DNA from 2 places in the Pseudarthrobacter sp. fls2-241-R2A-168 genome. Region 2 is predicted to be linked to the other one. Evidence: riboswitches for the same ligand, from Rfam matches in the RefSeq annotation. Region 2 holds a riboswitch; the other holds the start of a gene.
The links. Region 2 has a riboswitch for glycine ahead of gcvP (aminomethyl-transferring glycine dehydrogenase). Riboswitches for the same ligand answer to the same signal wherever they lie in the genome.
Positions count from the first base shown of each region.

Region 1 (5,683 bases), on a different contig from region 2:
GCGCTTGGCCACGTCCTCCGCGGTGACGCCGGTCTTGGCGGTCAGCTCGCGCAGGTCCAGGATGCACTCGTGGGCTACCAGTCCCCCTTCACCGGTGTACAGGACGGGGAAGAAGTCATTCAGCCGGGCGGCGACGTAGTTTGCTGCCAGCAGCGCGGACTTGGTGGCTTCGGTGAGCCCCTGTCCGCCCATCAGCTTCACGTAGGCCCAGGAGATGGGCAGCACGCCCGCGGAGCCGTACTTGGACGCGGAGATCGGCACGTCGTTTCCTTCGGTCCACGTGGCCGCGTTGCCGGGCATAAACGGTGCGAGGTGTGCCTTGGCAGCAACCGGTCCGACGCCGGGTCCGCCGCCGCCGTGCGGGATGCAGAAGGTCTTGTGCAGGTTAAGGTGCGAGACGTCGCCGCCGAACTTGCCCGGCTGCGCCAGCCCCACCAGGGCGTTCAGGTTGGCACCGTCGATGTACACCTGGCCGCCGGCCGCGTGGATGGCGTCGCAGACTTCGCGGACGTCGGCGTCGTACACACCGTGGGTGGACGGGTAGGTGATCATGATGCAGGACAGGGCGTCCTTGTGTGCCTCGATCTTGGCGTACAGGTCGGCGTGATCGATGGTGCCGTCGGCAGCAGTAGCGACGACAACAACCTTCATGCCCGCGAGCACAGCGGAAGCGGCGTTGGTGCCGTGGGCGGAAGCCGGGATCAGGCAGATGTTGCGCTGCTGATCACCACGGGAGTGGTGGTACCCGCGGATCGCCAACAGGCCCGCGAGCTCGCCCTGCGACCCGGCGTTCGGCTGGATGGATACCTGGTCATACCCGGTGATCTCTGTCAGCTGTGCTTCCAGGTCCGCAATGAGTTCGCGCCAGCCCTCGGTCTGGGAGTCCGGGGCGAACGGGTGGATTGAAGCGAACTCGGGCCAGGAAATGGCTTCCATCTCGGCGGTGGCGTTCAACTTCATGGTGCAGGAGCCCAGCGGGATCATGGTGCGGTCCAGCGCCAGGTCCCGGTCAGAAAGCTTCCGGATGTAGCGCAGGAGCTGGGTCTCCGAGCGGTGGGTGTTGAACACCGGGTGCTGCAGGAAGTCGGAGGAACGTTCGACGGCGGCGTCCAGGGCGAAACCGTCCGTCACCTCTGCCTGGGTGGCGCCAAAGGCGGCCAGGACGCCGTCGACGATTGCCGCCGTCGTCGTTTCATCGGTGGAGAAGCCCACCGTGTCCGCATCAATGCTGCGCAGGTTGATGCCCTTGGCTTCGGCGGCGGCGACGATGCCCGCGGCCTTCCCGGGGACGGAGACCGTCACGGTGTCGAAGAAGCTGGTGTGCAGCACGTCGAAGCCGGCGGCTTTGAGGGACGCTGCGAGAGTCTTGGCGTGGGTGTGCGCGGACCGGGCGATCGCCTTCAGGCCCTCCGGGCCGTGGTACACCGCGTACATCGAGGCAACGATCGCCAGCAGCGCCTGGGCGGTGCAGATGTTGGAGGTGGCCTTCTCACGGCGGATGTGCTGTTCGCGGGTCTGGAGGGCCAGACGGTAGGCGGGCACTCCGGCGTTGTCCTTGGAAACCCCCACCAGGCGGCCGGGCATGGAGCGTTCCAGGCCCTTCTGCACCGCCATGTAGGCGGCGTGCGGGCCGCCGTAGAACAGCGGGACGCCAAAACGCTGGGCGGAGCCGACGGCGATGTCGGCGCCCTGCTCGCCGGGAGGCGTAATGAGGGTGAGGGCCAGGAGGTCGGCGGCAACAGTCACCAGGGCTCCGCGTTCCTTCGCCTCGGCGATGACCGCGGTGTGGTCAAAGACCCGGCCGGAGGCGCCGGGCTGCTGGAGGACAACGCCGTTGACGGCGCCGTCGGGTAGTCCCTGGGCGAGGTCGGCGACCTCCACCTCGAAGCCGAGCGCCTCGGCGCGGCCCTTGACGATGGCGATAGTCTGCGGCAGGCAGTCCGCATCCAGCACCGTCTTGCCGTCCCGGGCGGCTGCGTTCTTGTTGGCCCGGCGCATCATCAGCACGGCCTCGGCGACGGCGGTGGCTTCGTCCAGCAGGGAAGCATTGGCGATCGGCAGCCCCACCAGGTCCTCGACCATGGACTGGAAATTCAGCAGTGCTTCGAGGCGGCCCTGGGATATCTCGGGCTGGTAGGGCGTGTAAGCGGTGTACCAGGCCGGGCCCTCAAGAATGTTGCGGCGGATCACCGGCGGGGTCACGGTGTCGTAGTAGCCCTGGCCGATCATCTGCACAGCGGTCTTGTTCTTCGCCGCCAGCCGCCGCAGCTCAGCGAGCGCCTCGACTTCGCTCAGGGCGCCGGCCAGTGCCAGTGCCGAATCCTGGCGGATGTCCTTGGGCACGGCGGTATCAACCAGTGCGTCCACGGTGTCGTAGCCGACGGCTTTAAGCATGGTGTCGACGTCGGCCTGGCGGCGGGCGCCGATATGCCGGTCAACGAAGGTGGCAGCCGGAGCAGTGGCGGGATTGGCGGAGGCTGGAATGGCGGAGGCCGAAATAGCAGTCACGAGGAACTCCATACATAAGGCGGCGCAGGGTACGCCACATCGATTCGGGTCCTCCCCGCTCTGTAACTGGACCTGAGAGTTTCCGCGGTCCCTGCTTGCGCCGGTCCCGCTTGCACCGTCGGTGAGCACAGCAGTCCAGGAACCGGGACGGTTTCCCGGGGCGGACAGCGTGCTGCTTTCCAGAGGTGCCTCGCCGCGGCGGTACATGGGCCTGTGAGATTCCTGGGGAGGTATTGCTCCTACGGCGCCTGCTTGTACCTTCTGGCAGAACTCTCCCGCCGCAGATCAAAGGCTATTCAATTAGGTTGTTTTTGCTGGCTGCCGGAACGGCCGGCACATGGACCAATTCTCCTACGCCGCCGTCCCCCGGGCAAATGAACGGCTAGCCCCGCAGCCGGTCGACGGCGGCCAGCAGTTCCTTCACATCCGCCTCCCGGCTTCCGGGCTTTCCGGACGGCCCGCTCTCCCACATGGCATTGAAGTACAGCCCGTCCCCCATGTAGAGGACAGCTTTTGCCATGGCCGGGCCCACATCCTTGCCGATGAGCTCCAGCCACTGGTGCTGGATCGCAGCGAAGCGGCGGCGTGCTTCCTCGTGGGCCACTTCAGCCAGGCGCGTGGCGGCGACGAAGGACCGGTCCATGGGGGTGTCGGACCAGAGCGATGACCGGATGAAATAGGCGGCCGCCCCTTCCGGTGCCGCCGCCATGGCGTCAAGGTCCTCCCCCGCCAGGCGGTCCAGCCGTTCAAGGGTGGCCGCGATCAGCGTTTCCTTGTTGGGGAAGTGGTACAGCAGCCCGCCCTTGGAGACGCCTGCCCGCTTCGCCACGGCGTCCAGGGTGGCGGCACGCTCCCCCACATCGATCAGGAGTTCTTCAAAGGCATCGAGGACTGCGTCCCGCGCCACGGGTTTTCTGGCCATGGTTCCAATCATGCATTGACGGGAACGGGTTTCTTAACTGTACCGTCCGGACGGTATAGTTAAACGATGACCGCTTCCTCCGCATCGCAGCAAAACCACACCCGCCTGAACGCCACAGCGGGTCAGGCACCTGTTTCACCCCGGAGGGCGGGGCGCGACTGGCTCGCGCTGGCGCTTCTGATGTTCCCGGTCCTCCTCGTCGCCGTCGACAACACGGCACTGACGTTCGCGCTGCCCGCGATAGCGCGGGCACTGGACACCTCCGGCGTCGAACTGCTGTGGATCGTGGATGCCTACCCGCTCGTGCTGGCCGGGCTGCTGGTTGCCATGGGCAGCCTGGGTGACCGGATCGGGCGGCGCCGGCTGCTGATCATCGGCAGCATCGGCTTCGCCGCAGTGTCAGCCGCAACGGCTTTCGCTCCCAGCGCCGGCTGGCTGATCGCAGGCCGCGCCGCACTGGGGTTCTTCGGAGCCATGCTGATGCCCTCCACGCTGTCCTTGATCCGGAACATCTTCCCGGACCCCAACCGCCGCCGGCTGGCCATCGCCATCTGGGCCGCCGGGTTTTCCGGCGGTGCCGCCCTGGGGCCGATCTTCGGCGGCTGGCTGGTGGAACAGTTCTGGTGGGGAGCAGTCCTCCTGGTGGCAGTGCCCATCATGCTTCCGCTGCTGGCATTTGGCCCGGCGTTTATTCCGGAGTCCCGCGACCCCAACCCGGGCAGGGTGGATGCGCCGAGCATCCTGCTTTCGCTGTTGACCATGGTGCCGGTGGTCTACGGCATCAAGGAGTACGCCACCGAAGGACCAAACCCCGCGGCCCTGGGAAGCATCGCCTTCGGGCTGGCCATGGGCGCCGCCTTTGTCCGCCGCCAACACCGGCTGGACAGCCCCTTGCTGGACATGTCGCTGTTCCGGAACCGGGTATTCAGCATGGCCATCACGGCGAACATCCTGGCCCTGTTCTCCTTCAACGGCTTTATCCTCTTCCTGGCCCAGCACCTTCAACTACTTGAAGGCATGTCCCCCTCGGCCGCAGGAGTGGCCATGATTCCGGCCCTGGTGGCCACCGTGGTGGCGGGCCTCGCGGTGGTGCCGCTGGTCCGGAAGATCCGCCCTGGCTTCGTGGTGGGCGCCGGTCTCGCCATGAGCGCTGCCGGGTACAGCCTGGTGGCATTCGGCAGCCACGAGAACGGCCCGGTGCTCCTGCTGGCAGCCCTGCTGGTCCTGGCGCTGGGAGTGGGGACGGCGGAGACCATCTCCAACGACCTCATCCTCGGAAGTGTTCCGGCGGAGAAGTCCGGAGCCGCGTCGGCCATTTCCGAAACCGGATACGAAGTTGGTGCACTGCTCGGCACGGCGGTGCTGGGCTCGATCCTCACGGCCTCCTACCAGCACAACCTGCGGCTACCGGCCGGCATCGCCGAAGCCGCCAGCGGCCAGGGCGCTGCACACGCCGGGCAGACCCTTGCCGGAGCCATGGAACTGGCGGCGGGGCTTCCCGCTCCGATGGCCGACGCCCTGCGGCAGGCTGCCGGCGCCGCCTTCGACTCAGGAGTTCATGTCACCGCGGCGATCGGGCTGGTGCTGATGGCGACGGCGGCAGTACTTGCCGCCGTCGTCCTGCGGAAGGTGCCCAAGGCCGGCTAAGGGGAAGCATGCCGGCAGGCGGACGAGACAAAAACAGCGCCCGGTGCCGGACTTTCGAAGTCCGGCACCGGGCGCCGAATGCCTAGTGGGCCGCGGTGGGCTACTTTGAGTCGGGCGCCGTAACGCTGGCTGTGGCCTTCATCGTCTCGGCGTTGACCATCCATGCGAACTGCTCGAGCTTGGCAATGAATTCGTGCAGGAGGTCGGCCGACGTGGGGTCTTCCTCGTCCACTTCGTCATGGACCTTGCGCATGGTGCCCACGGCTGCCTCCAGGGCGGCCACGATGCGCTCGATCGCATCCTTGGTGTTGATGAGCCCCTCAGGGAAGGGGGCAAGGCTGGTGGATTCCGCCACCGTGGAGCTCCGCCCGTCCGGCAGGGCGTGCAGCGCGCGCATCCGCTCGGCCGCATCGTCGGCGAACTGGCGGGCGGCGTCCACGATTTCATCCAACTGCAGGTGGAGGTCGCGGAAGTTGGTTCCCACGATGTTCCAGTGGGCCTGCTTGCCCTGGATGTGCAGTTCAATCAGGTCCACGAGCACAACCTGAAGGTTGTTGGTCAGTGTCGGTGAAGCTTTCATGCGTCCTCCTCGATTGGTCCAGTAAT
Region 1 covers NZ_JARVSG010000010.1:235,406-241,088, forward strand. Annotated here, with positions in the region: gene gcvP (aminomethyl-transferring glycine dehydrogenase) at 1-2,520, opposite strand, end outside; glycine riboswitch at 2,559-2,696, opposite strand; glycine riboswitch at 2,698-2,796, opposite strand; gene QRN11_RS08130 (TetR/AcrR family transcriptional regulator) at 2,891-3,430, opposite strand; gene QRN11_RS08135 (MFS transporter) at 3,497-5,077, shown strand; gene QRN11_RS08140 (Dps family protein) at 5,178-5,657, opposite strand.
Region 1: another riboswitch for glycine. It lies ahead of gcvP (aminomethyl-transferring glycine dehydrogenase); the one in region 2 lies ahead of gcvP (aminomethyl-transferring glycine dehydrogenase).

Region 2 (5,683 bases):
TCGTTCGGGATGTAGATTTCGAACCCGTCCTCGCCGGTGTAACCGGTGCGGGCGAGCAGCAGTTCCTGGACAGTACCGTTGACGGCGATGCCTACCTCAACGGCCGCGTAGTACTTCAGCTCGGTTACCAAGGAGTGCTGCTCGGCCGGGACCAGCTTCAGCAGGATCGCTTCGGCGTTCGGCCCCTGGATGGCGATCAGCGACGTCTGGGCGGACACGTCCTCTACGCGGACGTCGAAGTTGGCAGCACGCTCGGCCAGTGCCGCGGCAACCACCGCAGCGTTGCCGGCGTTGGGGACCACCAGGTACTTCTGCTCCCCGCGGCGGTACGTGATGAGGTCATCGATGATGCCGCCGTCTTCCTGGCAGATCAGCGAGTACTTGGCTTTGCCCACGGCCACGGCGGACAGTTTGCCCGTCAGCGCGTAGTCCAGAAAGGCTGCGGCGTCGGGTCCTGTGACCCAGACTTCGCCCATGTGGGAGAGGTCGAACAGGCCGGCGGCGTTGCGCACGGCGTGGTGTTCGGCCAGTTCGGAGCTGTACTTCAGGGGCATCTGCCAGCCGCCGAAGTCGGTGAAGGAAGCGCCGGCGATCTTGTGCTGCTCGTACAGCGCAGTGTAGTTCTCAGTCATGGGATCAGCCTTCCAATCCGGTGGTTGAGCTTGTCGAAACCTCGAACTCGGAGAGCGGAGGGCAGGAGCAGACCAGGTTGCGGTCCCCTGCGGCGCCGTCGATGCGGCCCACCGGCGGGAAGTACTTGTCCTGGCGGAGCGAGGCCACAGGGAAAGCGGCCTGCTCGCGCGGGTAGGAACGATCCCAATCAGAGGAGACGACGGCGGCTGCCGTGTGGGGTGCGTTGCGCAGCGGTGAGTTCTCCACCGGGAAGTCGCCGGCGGCCACCTGGTCGATTTCATTGCGGATGATGATCATGGCTTCGATGAAGCGGTCGATCTCCGCGAGGTCCTCGGACTCGGTGGGCTCCACCATCAGCGTGCCGGCCACCGGGAAGGACAGCGTGGGTGCATGGAAACCGAAGTCGATGAGGCGCTTGGCCACGTCCTCGGCCGTGACGCCGGTCTTGGCCGTCAGGTCGCGCAGGTCCAGGATGCACTCGTGCGCCACGAGGCCGCTTTCACCGGTGTAGAGGACCGGGAAGTGCTCGTCCAGCCGGGCGGCAACATAGTTCGCAGCGAGCAGCGCGGACTTGGTGGCCTCGGTGAGGCCTTGGCCGCCCATCAGCTTCACGTACGCCCAGGAAATGGGCAGCACACCGGCGGAACCGAAGCGGGAAGCGGAAATCGCGACGCCGTGACCAGCCGCGGCGTTTTCGGAAGAACCGTTGTTCGCATCCCCCGGCATAAACGGTGCCAAGTGCGCCTTGGCAGCAACAGGTCCGACGCCGGGTCCTCCACCGCCGTGCGGGATGCAGAACGTCTTGTGCAGGTTCAGGTGCGAGACGTCGCCGCCGAACTTGCCCGGCTGCGCCAACCCGACGAGGGCGTTCAGGTTCGCGCCGTCAACGTACACCTGGCCGCCGGCCGCGTGGATCGCATCGCAAACCTCGCGGACGTCGGAATCGTACACACCGTGGGTGGACGGGTAGGTGATCATGATGGCCGAGAGGACGTCCTTGTGGGCCTCGATCTTGGCCTGCAGGTCCGCGTGGTCAATGGTGCCGTCGGCAGCAGTAGCGACGACAACAACCTTCATGCCGGCCAGGACGGCGGAGGCGGCGTTGGTGCCATGCGCCGATGCCGGGATGAGGCAGACGTTGCGCTGCGCTTCGCCGCGGGAGTGGTGGTAGCCGCGGATTGCGAGCAGGCCCGCGAGCTCGCCCTGGGAACCGGCGTTGGGCTGGATGGACACCTGGTCGTAACCGGTGATCTCGGCGAGGTCTGCTTCCAAAACGGAAATCAGTTCACGCCAGCCGACCGTCTGGGAGTCCGGAGCGAACGGGTGGATCGAGGCAAATTCCGGCCAGGAGATGGCTTCCATCTCTGCGGTGGCGTTCAGCTTCATGGTGCAGGAACCCAGCGGGATCATGGTGCGGTCCAGCGCCAGGTCCCGGTCGGAGAGCCGGCGGATGTAACGCAGCAGCTGGGTCTCGGAGCGGTGGGTGTTGAACACCGGGTGCTGCAGGTAGGTGGAGGTGCGCTGCACGGATGCCGGCAGCTCGAAACCCTCGGCAGACGCAATGGGACCGGCACCAAAGGCGACAACAACCGCGGAGAGGACCTCCGGCGTCGTGGTTTCATCGACGGACACGCCAACTGTGTCCGCGTCGATGAGGCGCAGGTTGATGCCGCGGGCTTCGGCGGCGGTGATCACCTTGGCGGCCTTGCCGGGCACGCGGACAGTGATGGTGTCGAAGAAGGTGTCGGATACCAGTTCGCGGCCGGCGATCTGCAGTGTGGTGGCCAGGGCGCGGGCGTTGTTGTGGACGGTTTCGGCGATCGCCTTCAGTCCGTCGGGGCCGTGGTAGACGGCGTAGAAGGACGAGACGATGGCCAGCAGCGCCTGCGCGGTGCAGATGTTTGAGGTGGCCTTCTCGCGGCGGATGTGCTGCTCGCGGGTCTGCAGGGCCAGGCGGTAGGCGGGGACACCGGCGTTGTCCTTGGAAACACCCACGATGCGGCCCGGAAGCGTGCGCTCCATGCCGTCACGGACGGCCATGTACGCGGCGTGCGGTCCCCCAAAGAACAACGGCACGCCGAAGCGCTGGGTGGAGCCGACGGCAATGTCCGCGCCCTGCTCGCCCGGAGGCGTGATCAGGGTGAGGGCCAGGAGATCGGCGGCGACGGTAACCAGCGCGCCGCGGTCCTTGGCCTCGGCGATGACGGCGGTCTGGTCCCAGACGCGGCCGGAAACGCCGGGCTGCTGGAGGACCAGGCCATTGATATCGCCGTCGGGCAGGCCGTCCGTAAGATCGGCGATTTCCACCTCGAAGCCGAGAGCTTCGGCGCGGCCCAGCACGATGGCGATGGTCTGCGGGAGGAGGTCGGCGTCCAGGACGGTCTTGCCGTCCTTGGCCGTTTTGTTCTTGTTGGCCCGGCGCATCAGCAGCACGGCCTCTGCCACGGCGGTGGCTTCGTCCAGCAGGGAGGCGTTGGCCACGGGAAGTGCGGTGAGGTCCTGCACCATGGTCTGGAAGTTCAGCAGCGCCTCGAGCCGGCCCTGCGAGATTTCAGGCTGGTAGGGGGTGTAGGCGGTGTACCAGGCGGGGGCCTCGAGGATGTTTCGGCGGATCACCGGCGGGGTCACAGTGTCGTAGTAGCCCTGGCCGATCATCTGCACGGCCATCTTGTTTTTTCCGGCCAGTTTACGGAGCTCGGCGAGGACCTCGACTTCGCTGAGGGCGCTCTCGAGGGTGAGCGGCTTGTCCTGGCGGATAGAATCCGGGACTGCGCTGTCAACGAGGCCATCGAGGGTGTCGTAGCCGACGGCCTTGAGCATGGTGTCGATGTCGGACTGGCGGCGCGCGCCGATATGGCGGTCTGCGAAGGTGGTGGGGGACGATTGAACCGTCATAAGAGGAACTCCATAATTCAGGTGGTGCCGAAGCACCACGTTGATTCGGGTTCCTCCCCGCTCTGTATTGGACCTGAGAGTTTTGCGTTGTCCTGCTGTTTTGCAGGGCGCCGCTTGCACCGTCGGTGAGCCCGGTTGCCCGGACTGCTTTCCAGAGTTGCCTTGCCGCGGCGGTACGTGGGCCTGAGAGATTCCTGGGGAGGATTTGCTCCTACGGCGCCTGCAGAACGTACCGGCAGGACTCTCCCGCCGCAGATCATCAGCATGTGCCACTGGTGGGTGACACGGCTCACACCTTACCGGAGTCGGGGGCAGGAAGCAAAACGGCGCCTCCCAGCCGGGCGGGCGGACGACGGCGGCACCTCCCGCCGTCGTCCTGACTCCTCCGCGTTAGGGGCGCCGGCGGGGACACCCTTTGGCGGGGCCTGAGACAATGGCCGAATGGAGATCGCCCTGGGACTTCTGGTTCTCGTTGCGGTGGTGTGCGCCGGAAGTGCGCTGGGCCGGAAGCTGAACATTTCGGTGCCGCTGCTGCTGGTGCTGGCGGGAGTGATCGGTTCCTTCCTCCCGTTTGTTCCGGACATTGAACTGAACCCCGAGCTGGTCCTCGTGGGCCTGCTGCCGCCGCTGCTGTACGCCGCGGCGCTGCGGACGTCCCTGTTCGATTTCGGTTCCAACCGCCGCGCCATCGGGCTGCTATCGGTGGGCTATGTCATCTTCGGGACCATCACGGTGGGACTGGTGGTCTGGTGGCTGTTTCCGGAGATTCCGCTGGCCGCAGCGATCGCCCTGGGTGCGGTGCTGGCGCCGCCGGATGCGGTGGCTGCCACATCCATCGCCCGGAAGGTGGGGATGCCGCGCAGGATTGTCACCATCCTGGAAGGTGAATCCCTGGTCAACGACGCCACCGCGTTGATCTGCCTCCGGGCAGCGATCGCTGCCATCTCCGGGTCCGTGTCCGCGGCCGGGATCGCCGGAGACTTCCTGCTCGCCGTGGGCGGCGGTCTGGTGGCGGGCCTGGCCGCGGCCTATGTGCTGACCATGCTGCGCAAACGCATCCGGAACGTCGCGATCAACACTTCCACGTCCCTGGCCGCCCCCTTTGTGGCGTACCTGCCGGCGGAGGCCATCCACGCCTCCGGCGTGCTCGCCGTCGTCGTTACTGGCTTGGTGATGGGCACAAAGGCGCCGTCCATGCCCAACGGTGCCGCCCGGCTGAGCCAGCGCAGCAACTGGAACACCGTGCAGTTCCTGCTGGAAAACTCGGTGTTCCTGCTGATCGGGCTCCAGGTCCGGACCATCATCGAGGGCGTCCAGGACGATTCCCTGGGTGCTGGCCGGATCTGGGCTGGTTGCGCCCTGATCCTGCTGGCGGTGCTGGTACTCCGGCCGGTGTGGGTGTTCCCGGCCACCTACCTCCCCCGCCTGATTCCTGCCGTGCGGCGCAGCGACCCGTCGCCGCCCTGGCAGTTCCCGGCGATCGTCTCGTGGGCCGGGATGCGTGGGGTGGTCACCCTCGCCGCGGTGCTGGTGCTGCCCGAGGACCTGGAGCACCGTTCAGTGCTGATCCTCGCTGCCCTTGTGGTGGTGGGCGGCACGCTGACGCTGCAAGGCTTCACCCTCCCGGCGCTGGTCCGGCTGCTGCGGGTCCAGGGCCCAGACCAGCGCGAGGATGCGTTGAACAAGGCATCGCTGATGCAGCTCGCCACCGCTGCCGGCGTGACCCGGCTGCAGGAATTGCGGACGGACGACGACCCGCCGGAGGTGGTGGCAATGCTGAAGCGGCGCACGCAGGAGCGCGGGCTGGCGGCGTGGGAACGGCTGGGCCGGCCGTCGGCGGAGACAGCCACCCCCAGTGAGCGTTATGCCCGGCTGCGGCTTGCCATGCTGGAGGCCGAACGGGCCAAGGTGCTGGAGCTGCGGCGCGGCGGCGAGTACGCGCAGGAGGTCCTCAGCGATGTCCTGGAGCGGCTGGATGTTGAGGAATCGATGCTGGACGTGGCGCTGGACGAGGTGGATGCGTCCGGCGAGGGCGGCGGCGAAGGCATCGCGAGGCCCGGCGGTGTATGCGGGCACCTCGAGCAGGCCCGGCCCCTTGAGGCGCCGCGGAACGCATTCTGCACTGACTGCCTGCGGGAAGGAACCACTACTGTGC
Region 2 covers NZ_JARVSG010000016.1:62,702-68,384, reverse strand. Annotated here, with positions in the region: gene gcvT (glycine cleavage system aminomethyltransferase GcvT) at 1-632, opposite strand, end outside; gene gcvP (aminomethyl-transferring glycine dehydrogenase) at 637-3,528, opposite strand; glycine riboswitch at 3,581-3,688, opposite strand; glycine riboswitch at 3,690-3,787, opposite strand; gene QRN11_RS11385 (Na+/H+ antiporter) at 3,970-5,683, shown strand, end outside.